DNA from 4 places in the Erwinia magellanica genome. Region 3 is predicted to be linked to each of the others. Evidence: predicted binding sites of a transcription regulator. Region 3 holds the regulator's gene; each other region holds the start of a gene.

Region 1 (4,241 bases), on a different contig from region 3:
GGTCTTCGTTCAGGCATTGCAGAGCTTCTTCCAGTGAACCGGCCACTTTTGGAATCTCAGCTTCTTCTTCCGGAGGCAGGTCATACAGGTTTTTATCCATCGCGTCGCCAGGATGGATTTTGTTGATGATGCCGTCCAGGCCAGCCATCAGCAGGGCAGAGAAGCAGAGGTATGGGTTGGCGGCTGGATCGGGGAAGCGAGCCTCAATGCGGCGCGCTTTCGGGCTGGCAACCACTGGGATACGGATAGAGGCAGAACGGTTACGGGCAGAGTAGGCCAGCATAACAGGCGCTTCGTAACCCGGGACCAGACGCTTGTAAGAGTTGGTGGTTGGGTTAGAGAGGGCATTGATCGCTTTAGCATGTTTGATAACGCCGCCGATATAGAACAGGGCAGTTTCAGACAGGCCGCCATATTTGTCGCCAGCGAACAGGTTGTTACCATCTTTAGAGAGTGACATATGGCAGTGCATGCCTGAACCGTTATCACCAAAGATAGGTTTTGGCATAAAGGTAGCGGTTTTGCCGTAAGCGTGAGCCACGTTATGCACAACATATTTGTAGATCTGAATTTCGTCAGCTTTTTTGGTCATGGTGTTGAAGCGGGTAGCCACTTCGTTCTGACCAGCTGTAGCAACTTCATGGTGATGCGCTTCAACAACCAGGCCCATCTGCTCCATAGTCAGACACATAGCAGAACGGATATCCTGTGATGAGTCGACCGGAGGAACCGGGAAGTAACCCCCTTTCAGACCTGGACGGTGGCCTTTGTTGCCGCCTTCATACTCTTTACCGGTGTTCCATGCTGCTTCGATATCATCGATAGCAACGTGTGAACCTGAAGTGGTCGCGCCGAAACGGACGTCATCAAACAGGAAGAACTCGGGTTCCGGGCCAAACAGAACGGTGTCTGCAATGCCGGAAGAACGCAGGAAATCTTCAGCACGCTTCGCGATGGAGCGCGGGTCACGGTCGTAGCCCTGCATGGTGCCTGGCTCGAGGATATCGCAACGGATGATCAGCGTAGAGTCTTCGAAGAAGGGATCCAGCACAGCAGTAGTCGCATCTGGCATCAGAACCATGTCTGACTCATTAATTCCTTTCCAGCCACCGATTGATGAGCCGTCAAACATTTTGCCTTCTTCGAAGAAGTCAGCGTTAACCTGATGAGCAGGAATGGTGACGTGCTGTTCTTTACCCTTGGTGTCGGTAAAACGCAGGTCAACGAATTTTACTTCGTGCTCGTTCATCATCGACAGAACGTGTTCAGCGGACATACTTAACTCTCCTGGATTTTGTCATTGTCGTCGTGGTTAGAGATCTTCAGCTGGGACCTTTGCTAATCTCGCCGGGTCATCCGATAATAAAGATCTCTGACAAGCTATCAACCGTTGTGGAAACTGGCATTCTTCGCTTGAATACATAAAGCGAAATCTATGCCAACTTTATTAATACCCTGAAAAAGCGCTATGATGCGCCCTCTCGTGAGACGGGAACTGCACCATGATGGAAGTCGCGCACCATTTTGGTGCTAAGCGGTGCTTGTTAAGCACCATTCTGGTGCATTTTTTCGATGGAGTGCAATTCTTGCACTAATTAAGGTTAGAAAAGCAATCCTGACAGTTATCTTTAATTGAAATTTGTGATCCTGTTCAGTCCTTCGATTAATCCGTGTACAATAGCGCGCTATTTCTAATGCCTGAGGCAAAGCTGTGATCGAAAATTTGCGTAACATCGCCATTATTGCCCACGTTGACCATGGTAAAACTACCCTGGTTGATAAGTTGCTACAGCAGTCCGGGACCTTTGATGCCCGTACCGAAGCAACCGAACGCGTAATGGACTCCAACGATTTGGAGAAAGAGCGTGGGATTACCATCCTCGCAAAAAACACCGCCATTAAATGGAACGACTACCGCATCAACATCGTGGATACCCCAGGACACGCCGACTTCGGCGGTGAGGTAGAGCGTGTGATGTCAATGGTTGACTCGGTGCTGCTGGTTGTGGATGCAATGGATGGCCCTATGCCGCAAACCCGCTTCGTGACCAAAAAAGCGTTTGCTAATGGTCTGAAGCCGATCGTGGTCATCAACAAAGTTGACCGTCCAGGCGCTCGTCCTGACTGGGTTGTGGATCAGGTATTTGACCTGTTCGTTAACCTGGATGCGACTGACGAGCAGCTCGACTTCCCGGTTATCTATGCTTCTGCCCTGAACGGTATCGCTGGTCTTGACCACGCCGACATGGCTGATGACATGACTCCGCTGTATGAAGCTATCGTGAAACACGTTTCTCCTCCGCAGGTTGAGATGGAAGCGCCGTTCCAGATGCAGATTTCTCAGCTGGACTACAACAACTACGTGGGTGTTATCGGCATCGGCCGCATTAAACGCGGTAAAGTGAAGCCAAACCAGCAGGTGACCATTGTAGATAGCGAAGGCAAAACCCGTAACGGTAAAGTCGGTAAAGTGCTGACTCACCTGGGTCTGGAGCGTATCGACGCTACAGAAGCTGAAGCTGGCGATATCATTGCTATCACCGGTCTGGGCGAGCTGAACATCTCCGATACAATCTGTGATCCACAGAATGTAGAGGCGCTGCCAGCGCTGAGCGTGGATGAACCAACGGTAACGATGTTCTTCAACGTCAACACCTCTCCGTTCTGCGGTAAAGAAGGTAAGTATGTGACTTCACGTCAGATCCTTGACCGTCTGAACAAAGAGCTGGTGCACAACGTTGCGCTGCGTGTTGAAGAAACTGCCGATGCTGATGCGTTCCGCGTATCGGGTCGTGGTGAACTTCACCTGTCAGTTCTGATTGAAAACATGCGTCGTGAAGGTTTCGAACTGGCGGTATCCCGTCCGAAAGTTATCTTCCGCGATTTCGAAGGCCGCAAACAAGAGCCATTCGAAAACGTTACGCTGGATATCGAAGAACAGCACCAGGGTTCAGTGATGCAGGCGATGGGTGAACGTAAAGCCGACATGAAGAACATGGATCCGGATGGCAAAGGTCGCGTACGTCTCGACTACGTTATCCCAAGCCGTGGTCTGATTGGCTTCCGTAACGAATTCATGACCATGACTTCCGGTACCGGTCTGCTCTACTCCACCTTCAGCCACTATGACGATGTTCGTCCGGGCGAAGTGGGCCAGCGTCAGAACGGCGTGCTGATCTCTAACGGTCAGGGTAAAGCTGTTGCGTTTGCTCTGTTCAGCCTCCAGGACCGCGGTAAGCTGTTCCTGGGCCACGGTGCAGAAGTTTACGAAGGCCAGATCATCGGTATTCACAGTCGTTCTAACGACCTGACTGTAAACTGTCTGACCGGTAAGAAACTGACTAACATGCGTGCTTCTGGTACTGACGAAGCCACTACCCTGGTTCCCGCCATCAAGATGACGCTGGAGCAGGCTATCGAGTTCATCGATGATGACGAACTGGTAGAAGTGACTCCTCTGTCCGTGCGTATTCGTAAACGTCACCTGACGGAAAACGATCGTAAACGCGCAAGCCGTGGTCCTAAAGAGGCATAATTTGCCTTAATTTAGTCCCATGCACTTCAGGGCCGGATCCCTTCCGGCCCTGACTCTCTTTTTCAGAATTCAAATCCCCCTCCTGTTCAGTCTTCCGTTTTACCGCTAGAGTGAAAGCTTGCCGGCACAAAAGGAGATGATCATGCTGTATATCTTTGATTTAGGTAATGTCATTGTTGATATTGATTTCAACCGGGTTCTTGGCGTCTGGAGCGATCTCGGCCGGGTGCCGTTAGCCACTCTGCAAAGCCGCTTCCGGATGGGTGAAGAATTTGAGCAGCACGAACGTGGTGAAATCAGCGATGAAGTTTTTGCCGCCAGACTCTGTGAGGAGCTGGATCTCGCCCTGAGTTTTGAGCAGTTTACCGCTGGCTGGCAGGCGGTGTTTGTTGGTGTCCGGCCCGAAGTGATTGCCATCATGCACAAGCTGCGCGAGCAGGGCGACCGCGTGGTCATCCTCTCTAACACCAACAAGCTGCACTGTGCATTCTGGCCCACACAATATCCGGAAGTTGAGAAGGCAGCTGATAAGCTCTATCTCTCCCAGGAGATGGGCGTACGCAAGCCTGAAGCGGAAATTTATCAACAGCTGTTGAATGCGGAAGATGCCTCTGCCGAAGAGGCGATTTTCTTTGATGATAATCTGGCTAATATTGAGGCCGCAAAGGCATCAGGCATTCACAGTGTGCACGTGACAGATGCCGGT
Region 2 (4,241 bases), on a different contig from region 3:
GCATCGGATGCCGCTGGGGCTGGCAGCGGGACTGGCGGTCAGCTTTATCCTGTTGCAAATTCTGGCGGCTTCGCTGCACTACTGGCAGGCGTTACTGTTTAACCAGGCGGCGGTTGGCGTGGTTCAGCAGCTGCGAATGGACGTGATGGATGCTGCGCTGCGCCAGCCATTAAGCGCTTTTGATACTCAGCCAGTAGGGCAGATTATCTCTCGCGTTACCAATGATACGGAAGTTGTCCGCGATCTCTATGTCACCGTGGTGGCCACCGTTTTACGCAGTGCCGCGTTGATTGGCGCCATGCTGGTGGCGATGTTCAGCCTCGACTGGCGTATGGCGCTGGTTGCGATTGCCATTTTCCCCGCCGTAGTGACGGTGATGCTGATCTATCAGCGTTACAGCACGCCAATAGTGCGTCGGGTACGCAGTTATCTGGCTGATATTAATAATGGCTTCAATGAAGTGATTAACGGCATGAGCGTGATCCAGCAGTTTCGCCAGCAGGCCCGTTTTGGTGAGCGGATGGGAGAGGCCAGTCGTTCACACTATCTGGCGAGGATGGAAACGCTGAAGCTGGATGGCTTTTTACTGCGTCCTCTTCTGAGTTTGTTCTCGGCCATGATCCTTTGCGGGCTGATGATGCTGTTTGGTTTCTCGGCGGCCGGTAGCATAAAAGTTGGCGTGCTCTATGCCTTTATCAATTACCTGGGGCGGCTTAATGAACCGCTGATCGAGCTGACCACGCAGCAGTCTATGCTGCAACAGGCTGTGGTTGCCGGAGAGCGAATTTTTGAACTGATCGACGCTCCCCGCCAGCATTATGGTGCGGACACCCGGCCTCTGGCCTCTGGCGAGATAGAAATCAAAGGGTTGACCTTTGCCTATCGCGATGATCGCAACGTATTAAGCGATATCTCGCTCCATGTACCCTCACGAAATTTTGTGGCGCTGGTGGGGCACACGGGCAGCGGTAAAAGCACGCTGGCCAACCTGATGATGGGCTACTACCCGATACGTCATGGCGAGATCTCTCTGGATGGCAGACCACTCAGCCAGCTTAGCCATAGCGTGTTACGTCAGGGCGTGGCGATGGTCCAGCAGGACCCGGTGGTACTGGCGGATACCTTTTTCGCCAACATCACGCTGGGCCGTGATATCAGCGAAGAAGCGGTGTGGCAGGCGCTTGAAACGGTGCAGCTAGCCGAACTCGCCCGCAGCCTTGCCAATGGCATCCATACCCGGCTGGGCGAGCAGGGGAATAATCTCTCCGTCGGGCAGAAGCAGCTGCTGGCGATGGCGAGAGTGCTGGTGGCTGCGCCGCAGATCCTGATCCTGGATGAAGCTACGGCAAATATCGATTCTGGTACTGAACAGGCGATCCAGAAAGCGCTGAAAGCCGTGCGGGAACAGACCACCCTGGTGGTGATCGCTCACCGGCTCTCCACGATTATCGAGGCTGATACCATTCTTGTTTTGCACCGTGGATGTGCTGTCGAGCAGGGCAGCCACCAGGCACTGCTGGAAAAACAGGGCCGTTACTGGCAGATGTACCAGTTGCAGCAGGTTGGCGAAGAGCTGGAAGTGAGCGAAGAAGCGTAATTTTTTACCGCTTCGCTGCACCACAATCAGGCGAGAAATTGCCTTAAACGACCGCTCTGCACAAATTTAAAGCGCAACGCACCTTTATGGTGCGTTTTTTCTGCGCGGATTTCGGCGGGCTGTGGCGGAACAAGAGATAACGCTGACAAGAAACTCAGAGCGGGACTGACTAATCTTCTGAAAAATGCCAATTTATAATTTATGGCACAGCCTTTGCTTTAATCCTTCCGTGTTGGGCGCATCAACCATTTTCCATACCTGGAGGGGATCGTATGAAGCTGGTTACCGTGGTAATCAAACCGTTTAAGCTGGAAGACGTGCGTGAAGCATTGTCCTCTATCGGTATTCAAGGGCTTACCGTTACCGAAGTAAAAGGTTTTGGTCGCCAGAAGGGGCATGCAGAACTTTATCGCGGTGCTGAGTACAGCGTGAACTTCCTGCCAAAAGTAAAAATAGATATTGCCATTGCAGATGACCAGCTTGATGAAGTGGTTGATATGATCAGCAAGGCGGCTTACACCGGCAAAATCGGTGACGGTAAGATTTTTGTTGCGGAACTGCAGCGTGTCATCCGTATTCGCACTGGCGAAACGGATGAAGCTGCGCTGTAGGGGCTTAGAATAGTGAAGGATGGAATAAAATGAATAAAAAAATTGCTACATTCGGCCTCGCCACCCTGGCTTTATTACCCTCGCTTGCGATGGCTGCGGCACCCGCAGTGGCTGATAAAGCCGATAACGCCTTTATGATGATCTGCACCGCTCTGGTGCTGTTTATGACTTTACCAGGTATTGCCCTGTTTTACGGCGGTTTAATCCGCGCCAAAAACGTTCTCTCCATGATGACTCAGGTTGCCGTGACCTTCGCTATGGTCTGCGTTTTGTGGATGGTTTATGGCTACTCGCTGGCTTTCAGTGAAGGGAACGCCTTCTTTGGCGGCTTCAGCATGGCTATGTTGAAAAACATTCAGCTGACGTCGCTGGTTGGCTCCTTCTACCAGTATATCCACGTCTCATTCCAGGCCTCATTCGCCTGTATCACCGTGGGGCTGATTGTAGGGGCTATCGCTGAACGCGTTCGCTTCTCCGCCGTACTGATCTTTGTGGCTATCTGGCTGACCTTCTCTTATCTGCCTATTGCGCACATGGTCTGGTCTGGTGGTCTACTGGCTCAGGACGGCGCGCTGGACTTCGCTGGCGGCACCGTTGTACACATCAACGCTGCTGTGGCTGGACTGGTGGGCGCTTACCTGGTAGGCAAACGCGCTGGCTTCGGTAAAGAAGCCTTCAAGCCCCATAATCTGCCGATGGTCTTTACCGGCACCGCTATTCTGTACGTGGGCTGGTTTGGCTTCAACGCTGGCTCTGCCAGTGCGGCCAACGAAATTGCTGGGCTGGCCTTTATTAACACCGTAATGGCCACCGCAGGCGCAATGCTGAGCTGGACCTTCGGTGAGTGGGCGCTTCGCGGCAAGCCTTCACTACTGGGCGTCTGCTCTGGCGTGATTGCCGGTCTGGTCGCTATCACCCCAGCCTGTGGCTATGTTGGCGTGGGCGGTGCGCTGATAATTGGTATCGTTGGTGGACTTGCAGGTATCTGGGGTGTGACCACTCTGAAGAAATGGCTGCGTGTTGATGACCCTTGCGATGTATTCGGCGTGCACGGCGTGTGCGGCATCGTTGGCTGTATTCTCACTGGCGTCTTCGCTTCCTCTTCACTGGGCGGCGTGGGCTACGCAGAAGGCGTGACGATGGGCCATCAGGTCTGGATCCAGCTGTTCAGCGTAGGCGTGACCGTCGTCTGGACCGGCGTGGTTGCCTTTGTCGCCTTCAAAGTGGCAGATATGATTGTTGGCCTGCGTGTTCCGGAAGAGCAGGAACGTGAAGGTCTGGACGTAAACAGCCACGGCGAGAATGCTTACAACCAGTAATGGAATGGCTAAAAGAAGAGAAAGAAGAACGGCTCCCTCGGGAGCCGTTTTTTATTGCTGCTGCGTCTGCCGGAGGCGCATCACGCCCTCCTGCACGGTAGAAGCAACCAGCGTGCCATCCTGAGTATAAAACTCCCCGCGAACAAACCCTCTGGCGCCGGAAGCAGAGGTACTCTCCACGCTGTAGAGTAGCCACTGATTCAGGTCGAAAGGGCGATGGAACCACATGGAGTGATCGATGGTGGCAACCTGCATGCCTGGCTCCAGAAACCCTTTGCCATGCGGCTGCAACGCGACCGGCAGAAAATTAAAGTCTGAGGCATAGCCCAGCAGATATTGGTGGATCCGCTTATCTTCCGGCATAGTGCCGTTGGCACGGATCCAGACGTGCCGGGTCGGCTCATCCACATGTCCCTTTAAGGGGTTATGAAACTTAACGGGGCGGATCTCAAAAGGCTTTTCAGAGAGAAATTTCTCGCGCGCTTTTTCAGGAATAAAGTGGGCTAACTGCCTGGCCATCTCACTTTCGCTGGTCAAATTATCTGGTCCGGGCACCTCTGGCATCCGTTTTTGATGCTCATATCCGCTCTCTGGCGCCTGAAATGAAGCAGTCATGTAAAAGATGGGATGTCCATTCTGTACCGCACTCACTCTTCTGGCGCTGAAACTTTGCCCGTCGCGCAGCGTTTCCACATCATAGATAATCGCTTTTTG
Region 3 (4,241 bases):
GATAGCTTCGCGTCTGGTAGATAAAGTTATGGACTTCAGTGTGACGATCCAAAAAAGCGGCCACGGGGCGATCCAAACCCGTCATGGGACGCAGTTTAGGATCCCAGTGCGGGTTCGGCAGAAAGCGAACGTCAAACACATAGTCAGCATCAATAGGGATGCCGTGCTTAAAGCCAAAAGATTCAAACACCATGGTCAGCTCACGCTCTCGTTTACCCAGTAAACGCGTGCGCAGCATCTCAGCCAGCTCATGTACTGACATCTCTGAAGTATCAACAATCAGATCCGCTCGCGAGCGTAAGGGTTCGAGCAGATCGCTCTCTTCATCGATGGCACTTTCCAGCGAGAGATTTTTGCTGGAAAGGGGATGCAGGCGGCGCGTGTCGCTGTAACGGCGGATTAACGTGTTGCGATCGGCGTCGAGAAACAGCAGCTGAGGTGAAAAGCTCTCCGGCAGGCTGGTCAGCGCTTTCTCAAAAATTTCTGGTGACTCAGGCATGTTGCGCACGTCGATGCTGACCGCCGCAGAGATATTTCTGTCTGCCAGAGAGTTCGCCAGCTCAGGGAGTAAAACTACGGGTAAGTTATCCACGCAGTAAAAGCCCATGTCCTCCAGCGCTCTTAAGGCGACAGACTTACCCGAACCCGATCGACCGCTGACAATCATCAGCACCATGACTCTTTCTCCCGATTTTGCCTGTTCGCAGGCTTTTCATCCGGCACCCGTGTCGGCCAGAGGCTTCCAGGAGCCGGTATCAGCCAGCCTGGTGGCATCAGTGGCTCTCTTCAGGGCTTTCCGCCATGATTTCGTAAAGTTCTTCATCCGTCTGTGCCGCACGTAAGCGGCGGCAGATGGTTTTATCCGCCAGACGTTTAGCCACCAGCGAAAGCGTGTGCAGATGGGTTTTGCACTGATCGGCAGGCACCAGTAAGGCAAAAAGCAGATCCACTGGTTGATTATCAATAGCATCAAAAGCAATGGGCTGATCCAGGCGAATAAAAACGCCCACCGCACGCAGGGTATCTTCAACCAGCTTGCCGTGCGGAATGGCAATGCCATTCCCAATGCCGGTACTTCCCATGCGTTCACGAGTCAGAATCGCTTCAAAGATGGTCTGGTGCGGAAGGTTCAGCTGCTTAGCCGCCAGTTCACTGATGATTTCCAGCGCCCGCTTTTTACTCTGGCAATGTACGCCGCTGCGGGTGCAGGAGACGCTCAGGACCGAGCTCAGTTCCAGTGTTAATTCATTGTTCATCATAGTTTCACTTACGTGTTCACTTCTGCCTGGCAAAATGACTTAGCCTCTTTGCCACCCCAAAAGGGGGGAGGGAGCTAAGGCACGGCCGATTGATTAACGGCCCGCACCTGAAAGGAAGCGAGCCGGCTATCATACGTCACCACTTACCCTTAGATAAGGGTGACGAAGAAATAATCAATGTTTGAGTGAAATTTAGTGCTGCTTCAGCTTGTCTTTGTGTTTATTAAGTTGGCGCGTCAGCTTATCCAGCAGGCCGTCGATCGCCGCGTACATATCTTTTTCTTCCGAGGTGGCATGCAACTCACCGCCATTCACATGCAGCGTAGCATCCGCTATCTGCGTGACTTTTTCGACCTTCAGAACAATGTAGACCTGGTTAATATGGTCAAAATATTGCTCCAGCTTGGCAAATTTAGTGGTGACAAAATCCCGTAAAGGTTCAGTGATTTCCACGTTATGGCCAGTGATATTGAGTTGCATATGCTCTTCCTTATCTGTTCGTTCAGACCAGCTGTTTACGCTGGTTTGAGGGCGGGATGGATAAAGACTCTCGGTACTTCGCGACGGTTCGGCGCGCCACCATGATCCCCTGATCGGAAAGCAGTGTGGTGAGCTTACTGTCACTCAGAGGTTTGGCGGGATTCTCCGCCGAGATTAATTTTTTCACCAATGCACGGATTGCCGTGGAGGACGCTTCGCCTCCTCCCTCGGTATTGACGTGGCTGGAGAAAAAATACTTCAGTTCAAAAATACCGCGTGGACTGTGCAGATACTTCTGCGTGGTCACGCGGGAAATCGTGGACTCATGCATCTCCACAGCGCTGGCAATATCGGCCAGCACCATCGGGCGCATAAATTCTTCGCCCTGTTCGAAAAAGGCCTGCTGCTGATCGACGATACAACGTGTGACTTTCAGCAGCGTATCGTTTCGGCTTTCCAGACTTTTAATCAGCCATTTGGCTTCCTGCAAATTACTGCGAATAAACTGGCTGTCGCTGTCATTGCGGGTCGTCCCGCTAAGCGCGGCATATTGCTGATTAATCTTTAATCTTGGCACGCTCTCTGAATTGAGTTCAACCATCCAGCGAGGTCCCACTTTACGTACCAGTACGTCCGGGATGACATATTCCGGCTCGGTAGTATTGATCGACTGACCAGGGCGCGGATCCAGCGTCTGGATAACCTGCATCGCCATTTTTAACACATCTTCTTTCAGCCGCGTGACGCGCATCAGGCTGCGGAAGTCATGATTTGCCAGCAGATCCAGATGTTCGCTGACAATCAGCCGCGCCTCTTTCAGGCTTGGCGCGTCCGGAGCGAACTGTGACAGCTGTACCAACAGACAGTCACGCAGATCGCGGGCACACACGCCCACCGGGTCAAAGCGCTGAACGCGTTTTAACACCGCCTCTACTTCGTCCATGCTCAGCTCATCGTTACCGATGCTGTCCAGGATCTCCTCCAGGGAGGCGGTGAGATAACCTGTCTCGTCCACGGCATCAACAATCGAGGTAGCTATCGCCCGGTCGGTTTCGGTAAAGGGTGTCAGCCCAACCTGCCACATCAGGTAATCCTGTAGCGTTTGCGTGGTTTCGCCCTGATAGACCGGCAGCTCATCATCATGGTAATCAGTGCCGGTGCCTGAGGGCGTGCCGGCGGTGTAGATCTCATCCCAGGTCGCATCCAATGGAAGCTCTTCAGGCATATCCTTTTGTTCCAGCGCTTCCCTGGTATCCAGCGCCTCTTTCTCCTGATACTCGCGCGCGTCCACTTCCTCATGAATGTCGGTTTGTTCAAGCAACGGGTTACTTTCCAGCGCCAGCTGAATTTCCTGCTGTAGTTCAAGCGTAGAGAGCTGCAACAGACGAATGGCCTGTTGCAGTTGTGGCGTCATGGCAAGCTGTTGGCTAAGCCTGAGTTGCAAACCTTGCTTCATATTCAGGATACTGATTCCTCGAAAATCTTACCGGGTTTTAACACCTTATCAGAGTCTGAACTCTTCGCCCAAATAGACTCGCTTAACTTGTTCATCCTCCAGAATCTCTTCTGGCGAGCCGTGTGCGATCAAATGCCCCTGGCTTACGATGTAGGCCCGTTCACAAACCGCCAGCGTTTCACGCACGTTGTGGTCGGTTATCAACACGCCCAGCCCGCTGTCGCGCAGGTGCTCGATGATTTTTTTAATATCGATAACGGAGATGGGGTCGACGCCTGCAAAAGGCTCATCCAGCAGAATAAATTTGGGGTTGGCCGCAAGTGCGCGAGCAATCTCGACACGACGACGCTCTCCCCCTGACAGCGCCTGGCCCAGACTATTGCGCAGATGCTCAATGTGGAACTCATTCATCAACTCGTTGGCACGGTCTTCACGCTGCTCAGTCGTCAGATCTTCGCGGATCTGCAACACGGCCATTAAGTTGTCGTAGACGCTCAGGCGGCGAAAAATCGACGCTTCCTGAGGCAAATAACCAATCCCACGGCGTGCACGGGCGTGCAGCGGCAGAATACTGATATCTTCGTCATCAATAATGATGCGGCCCGCATCACGCGGGACAATGCCTACCACCATATAGAACGTGGTGGTTTTACCCGCACCATTAGGGCCAAGCAGACCAACGATCTCGCCGGATTTGACCTGTAGACTGACATCTTCGACCACGCGTCGGCCTTTGTAAGCCTTCGCCAGGTTTTCCGCAATTAAAGTAGCCATAGCTGATTAGTTACTCTTTTTTTGTCCGGAGGACTGGGTGCCTTTATCCTGCAACTGAGAAGGAACCAGCACCGTCGTTACGCGCTTACCGCTGCTGCCGTAAGCCTGCATCTTCTGCTCTTTTACCAGATAGGTGATCCGGTCGCCCTTCACGTTGCTGTCGAGCTGCTCCAGATAAGCGTTATTCGTCAGTTCGACAAAATCTTTTGCCAGTTCATAATGCATTTTCTGCGCATGGCCCTTCACCGGTTTACCGTCATCCTGCAACTGAT
Region 4 (4,241 bases), on a different contig from region 3:
GTTACGCCGAGAACCAGTTCCATCTGTGCCACATAGGCTGCCCAGTCGGGCGAATGTTGATTCATGCTCTTCTCCTGTTAAAAACCGGCTGCGCTGCCGTTGCTTCTTGGGTCGCATGCTCCTTCCAGCATGCCGTTGGTGTGCCGGACGATGGCACCTGCATGGCCCACCGCTTCACTGAAGTCAGGCAGGGCCTCCACTTCGTGGCCCAAAGCGCGAAGCTGTTCAAAGGTTTCCGGGGAAAAGCGGCTCTCCAGCTTTAACGAGTCAGAGGCCTGGCCCCAGGTCCGGCCCAGCAGCCAGCGTGGTGCGCTGACACATTGCTGAAGCGGCATCCCCTGGACAACGTGACGGGTAAAAATGGCGGCCTGCGTTTGCGGCTGCCCGTCGCCGCCCATTGAGCCATAAACCATTGTGCGGCCATCGCTCAGCCGTGCGGCGGCGGGATTCAGCGTATGAAAAGGCTGTTTGCCGGGCTTGAGCGCCAGAAGGTGGTCGGGATCGAGGCTGAAAGCCGCGCCGCGGTTCTGCCAGGTAATGCCGGTATCTGGCAGCACTACGCCGCTGCCAAATTCATGATAAATGCTCTGAATAAACGATACGGCCAGACCGCTGCTGTCCATTACGCCCATCCAGACGGTATCGCCAGGCCCTTTACCCGTGCCCCAGGGGGCGGCCTGCCGGTCATCAATTTTTCCCGCCATCTGCGTCAGCAGGTCTGAATCCAGCAGCGCCTGCATCTCTTCCTGCATATGCAGCGGGTCGGTGATATAGCGATCGCGCAGGCTGAAGGCGAGTTTGGTCGCCTCCACAATGCGGTGAACGGTTTCTGTTTCTGTGGCATCACGCATATTTAACTGGCTGGTAATGCCGAGGATCGCCAGGGAAACCAGCCCCTGAGTGGGCGGCGTCATATTATAAACTTCGCCACACTGATGCTGGATACGCAGCGGCGTCCGGCGTTTTGCCCGGTGATTATGCAGATCTTCAAGAGTGACGGGCATGCCCAGTCGGGACATTTCACCCGCCATTTTGCGGGCCAGAGAGCCGCGATAAAAACTCTCCAGCCCCTCTTCGGTCAGCAGGCTCAGCGTATTTGCCAGCGCCGGTTGCGTAAAGCGACTGCCCGCCTTCGGCACTTCCCCATCGGGAAGAAAGGTTTGCGCAAAGCCGGGCTGTTCCGCCAGCTCATGATATTTGCTGGCGGTAGCGGAGGATTGCGACTGGGTGACCGGAATGCCGTCGGCGGCATAGCGAATGGCATCGGCCAGCAGCCTGGCAACCGGCGTCGCCGTGCCGCCAAATTCGGCGGAAACCGCCAGCGCTTCCGCCCAACCGCTCACTGTACCCGCCACTGTCAGGGCGGCTTCAGGCCCCCGATGGGGAATGGCGGTGGCATTCTTATAAAAAGCGAGATCGGCCAGCGAGCCGGCAGCACCGCTGGCATCAATGGCAACCGGTTCCCCCTGAGGAGGAACGATCAGCCAGAAGCCGTCTCCGCCCAGGCCATTCATATGCGGGTAGACCACCGCGATGGTCGCCGCAGCGGCAACCATAGCTTCAATGGCATTGCCCCCTTCACGCAACACTGCCAGGGCACTTTCACTGGCAAGATGATGGGGAGCGACGGCCATGCCCAAGGGGGCGATATTACTCTGTATCATTCCGGTCTCTTTTTTCAGGGTTACAGGAGAGTAGGTAAGCAAGAGCTGTTCCAGTTTGCCAGCAACAAAAAGTTAATTGCCTCTCTGCGCATAAGGTCGGGACAAAATTGCTGGCTGACGGCAAAATAAGTTTCCCGTTCGGGCACGCAATTTGTATAAACAGATCCTCTGAAACAAAAGTTACAAGGTCAACGCTATGAAGCAGCTCGATGAACGTCTGAGAAGCCATTATCCCCAGCTCTCCCCTCAGGAGCAGCGGGTAGGGGATTTTGTCTTCGATCATTTTGACGATCTGATCAGCTATAACAGCGCCGAACTGGCAAGGCTCAGCGGTGTTTCCAAAGCCACGGTCAGCCGCCTTTTCAAGCGGCTTGGCTATGAAAAATATAAAGATATGCGCGACGAGCTGCGTACGCTTCGTCAGAGCGGGATGCCGTTAACCGACAACCGTGATGCGGTGCAGGGCAACACCTTACTTGCCCGTCATTACAAGCAGGAGATGGCGAATCTGACTCAGTGGGTGAACGGCATTGATGCCACGCAGTTTGGCGAAGTGGTAAAGCAGCTGGCCAGCAGCAAGCGCGTATTCATCGTTGGGCTGCGCAACGCTTACCCGGTTGCACTGCACCTCCGGCAGCAGCTGTTGCAGGCCAGAGGGGGCGTTCAGGTGCTGCCGCAGCCTGGTCAGACGCTCTCTGAAGAGCTGGTGGAAGTGACGCAGAACGACATGGTGGTGGTGCTCGCTTTCCGCCGCCGTCCACGCATCATCAAGCCCTTACTCCAGCAGTTACAGCAGGATGCCATCCCAACGGTGGTGGTGTGCGAACCCCAGGCTCAGGCTGTTATCGCCCTGGCCCGCTGGCAGCTCTGCGCGCCGCTGGACAGCGTTTCCGCCTTTGACAGCTACGCTTCAGCCAACAGCCTGATAAACCTGCTGGCCAATGCCGTACTGCATGAACTTTTAAGCGAAGGCCGCCAGCGCATCCATCAGATAGCCGATCTCTACAGCCAGCTGGACGAGCTGGAACAGCGGTAATGGGGCACCTTTTTGGTGCTTTGCCTTTTTTTGGGGCGGATATTCCCGGCGATCTGCTGCCTTCTCCTGAGTGGGCGCAGCAAGGCACCCCACAGCAAAGCAATCGTTTGCCTGGTGAGTTTTTTCCCTTAAATACTTAACTGCCCGTTTCCGCACTCTTTTTACCCGATCCTCTTCTCCTCGCTGGCTCTCTTTATCCGGCAGCAATAAATTTTCACCGCCTCCTCTCTCGCTGGCACATTAGTTGCAAATAAAATCTTCAAGAATCTTTCGTTTCATGTTTTTATTATTCGGGGAACACCAGATGAAAAAAGTATTACTGGCAGTAGTAGGCGCGGCTCTGATGTTAACGCAGGTAACAGCGAAGGCCGACCAGCTACAGGATATTGAAAAACGGGGCGTTTTACGCGTTGCCGTGCCGCAGGATTTTCCGCCGTTTGGTTCAGTCAGTACCGATCTACAGCCGCAGGGTTACGACATTGATATGGCGAAATACCTGGCGAAACAGATGAAACTTAAGTTGCAACTGGTGCCCGTTACCAGCGCCAACCGCGTACCCTATCTGCAAACCGATAAGGTAGACCTGGTGATCTCCAGCCTGGGCAAAAACCCGGAACGTGAAAAAGCAATCGCCTTCAGCCGCGCTTACGCACCGTTCTTTCTGGGCGTTTTCGGCCCGAAAGAGGCTGAGCTGAAAGATGCCGCTGCGCTGAGCGGTAAATCTGTCGGCGTGACTCGCGGCGCGGTGGAAGACATGGTGTTAACGGAGCTGGCGCCAAAAGATACCCAGTTGAAACGCTATGAAGATAACAACACCACGCTCTCGGCTTATCTCTCCGGTCAGGTGCAGTATGTGGCGACCGGCAATCTGGTGGTAGCCGCCATTGCCCGTCAGAACGCAGATAAAGCGCCGGTAGCAAAATTTATGCTCAAGGATTCGCCATGCTTTATCGGCATGCGAAAAGATGAACCTGCGCTGAAAGCGAAAGTGGACGAGCTGATTGAGCAGGCGCTTAAAGACAAAACCCTGAACGCCCTCTCGGAAGAGTGGCTGAAAGCGCCGCTGCCCGCAGACCTCGGCGCGTAAGGGTTGCTGATGATTGGGCAACTTGATTTTCCTGCGCTGTGGCCTTACTGGCCGGAACTGCTTTCCGGCCTCTGGATCACTATCCAGCTGACCGTTCTGGCCACCACTGGCGGCGTGGCGCTGGGCATTTTGGGCGCCGCCCTGCGCAGCGGAAAACCTTCGCTGATTAGCCGCCTGTGGGGCTGTTATGTGGAGCTGATCCGCAACACGCCCTTTGTGGTACAGCTCTTTTTTATCGTGTTTGGCCTGCCGAATCTCGGGCTGAAACTCACCGCCGGGGAAGCGGCGCTGCTGGCAATGCTGATTAATCTGGGCGCCTACAGCACGGAGATTATTCGTGCCGGGATCCAGGTCACGCCAAAAGGGCAGTGGGAAGCTGGACGCGTGCTGGGATTAACCCGGACGCAAACTTTTATGCGCGTGGTGTTGCCGCCTTCACTGAAGCGCATCTACC

What was found. The regulator sigma-54, encoded in region 3, starts transcription at its own class of promoters, with help from an activator protein. The targets are predictions, from matches to a motif close to GTTGGCACANNTTTCGCTNT.
Region 1: a site for sigma-54 is predicted at 1,424-1,443, ahead of glnA (glutamate--ammonia ligase). Genes of this name have one in related genera too.
Region 2: a site for sigma-54 is predicted at 1,798-1,817, ahead of glnK (P-II family nitrogen regulator). Genes of this name have one in related genera too.
Region 4: a site for sigma-54 is predicted at 1,700-1,719, ahead of AAH450_RS07215 (gamma-glutamyltransferase family protein). Genes of this name have one in related genera too.

The regions. Positions count from the first base shown of each region.
Region 1 covers NZ_JBCHVC010000007.1:116,473-120,713, reverse strand. Annotated here, with positions in the region: gene glnA (glutamate--ammonia ligase) at 1-1,276, opposite strand, end outside; gene typA (ribosome-dependent GTPase TypA) at 1,712-3,535, shown strand; gene yihX (glucose-1-phosphatase) at 3,678-4,241, shown strand, end outside.
Region 2 covers NZ_JBCHVC010000002.1:250,653-254,893, forward strand. Annotated here, with positions in the region: gene AAH450_RS08370 (SmdB family multidrug efflux ABC transporter permease/ATP-binding protein) at 1-1,597, shown strand, start outside; gene glnK (P-II family nitrogen regulator) at 1,870-2,208, shown strand; gene amtB (ammonium transporter AmtB) at 2,238-3,527, shown strand; gene tesB (acyl-CoA thioesterase II) at 3,579-4,241, opposite strand, start outside.
Region 3 covers NZ_JBCHVC010000006.1:108,923-113,163, reverse strand. Annotated here, with positions in the region: gene rapZ (RNase adapter RapZ) at 1-676, opposite strand, end outside; gene ptsN (PTS IIA-like nitrogen regulatory protein PtsN) at 774-1,256, opposite strand; gene hpf (ribosome hibernation promoting factor) at 1,452-1,739, opposite strand; gene rpoN (RNA polymerase factor sigma-54) at 1,762-3,195, opposite strand; gene lptB (LPS export ABC transporter ATP-binding protein) at 3,244-3,969, opposite strand; gene lptA (lipopolysaccharide ABC transporter substrate-binding protein LptA) at 3,976-4,241, opposite strand, start outside.
Region 4 covers NZ_JBCHVC010000002.1:39,654-43,894, forward strand. Annotated here, with positions in the region: gene hpxX (oxalurate catabolism protein HpxX) at 1-65, opposite strand, end outside; gene AAH450_RS07215 (gamma-glutamyltransferase family protein) at 78-1,664, opposite strand; gene hpxU (MurR/RpiR family transcriptional regulator HpxU) at 1,861-2,700, shown strand; gene AAH450_RS07225 (transporter substrate-binding domain-containing protein) at 3,005-3,787, shown strand; gene AAH450_RS07230 (amino acid ABC transporter permease) at 3,797-4,241, shown strand, end outside.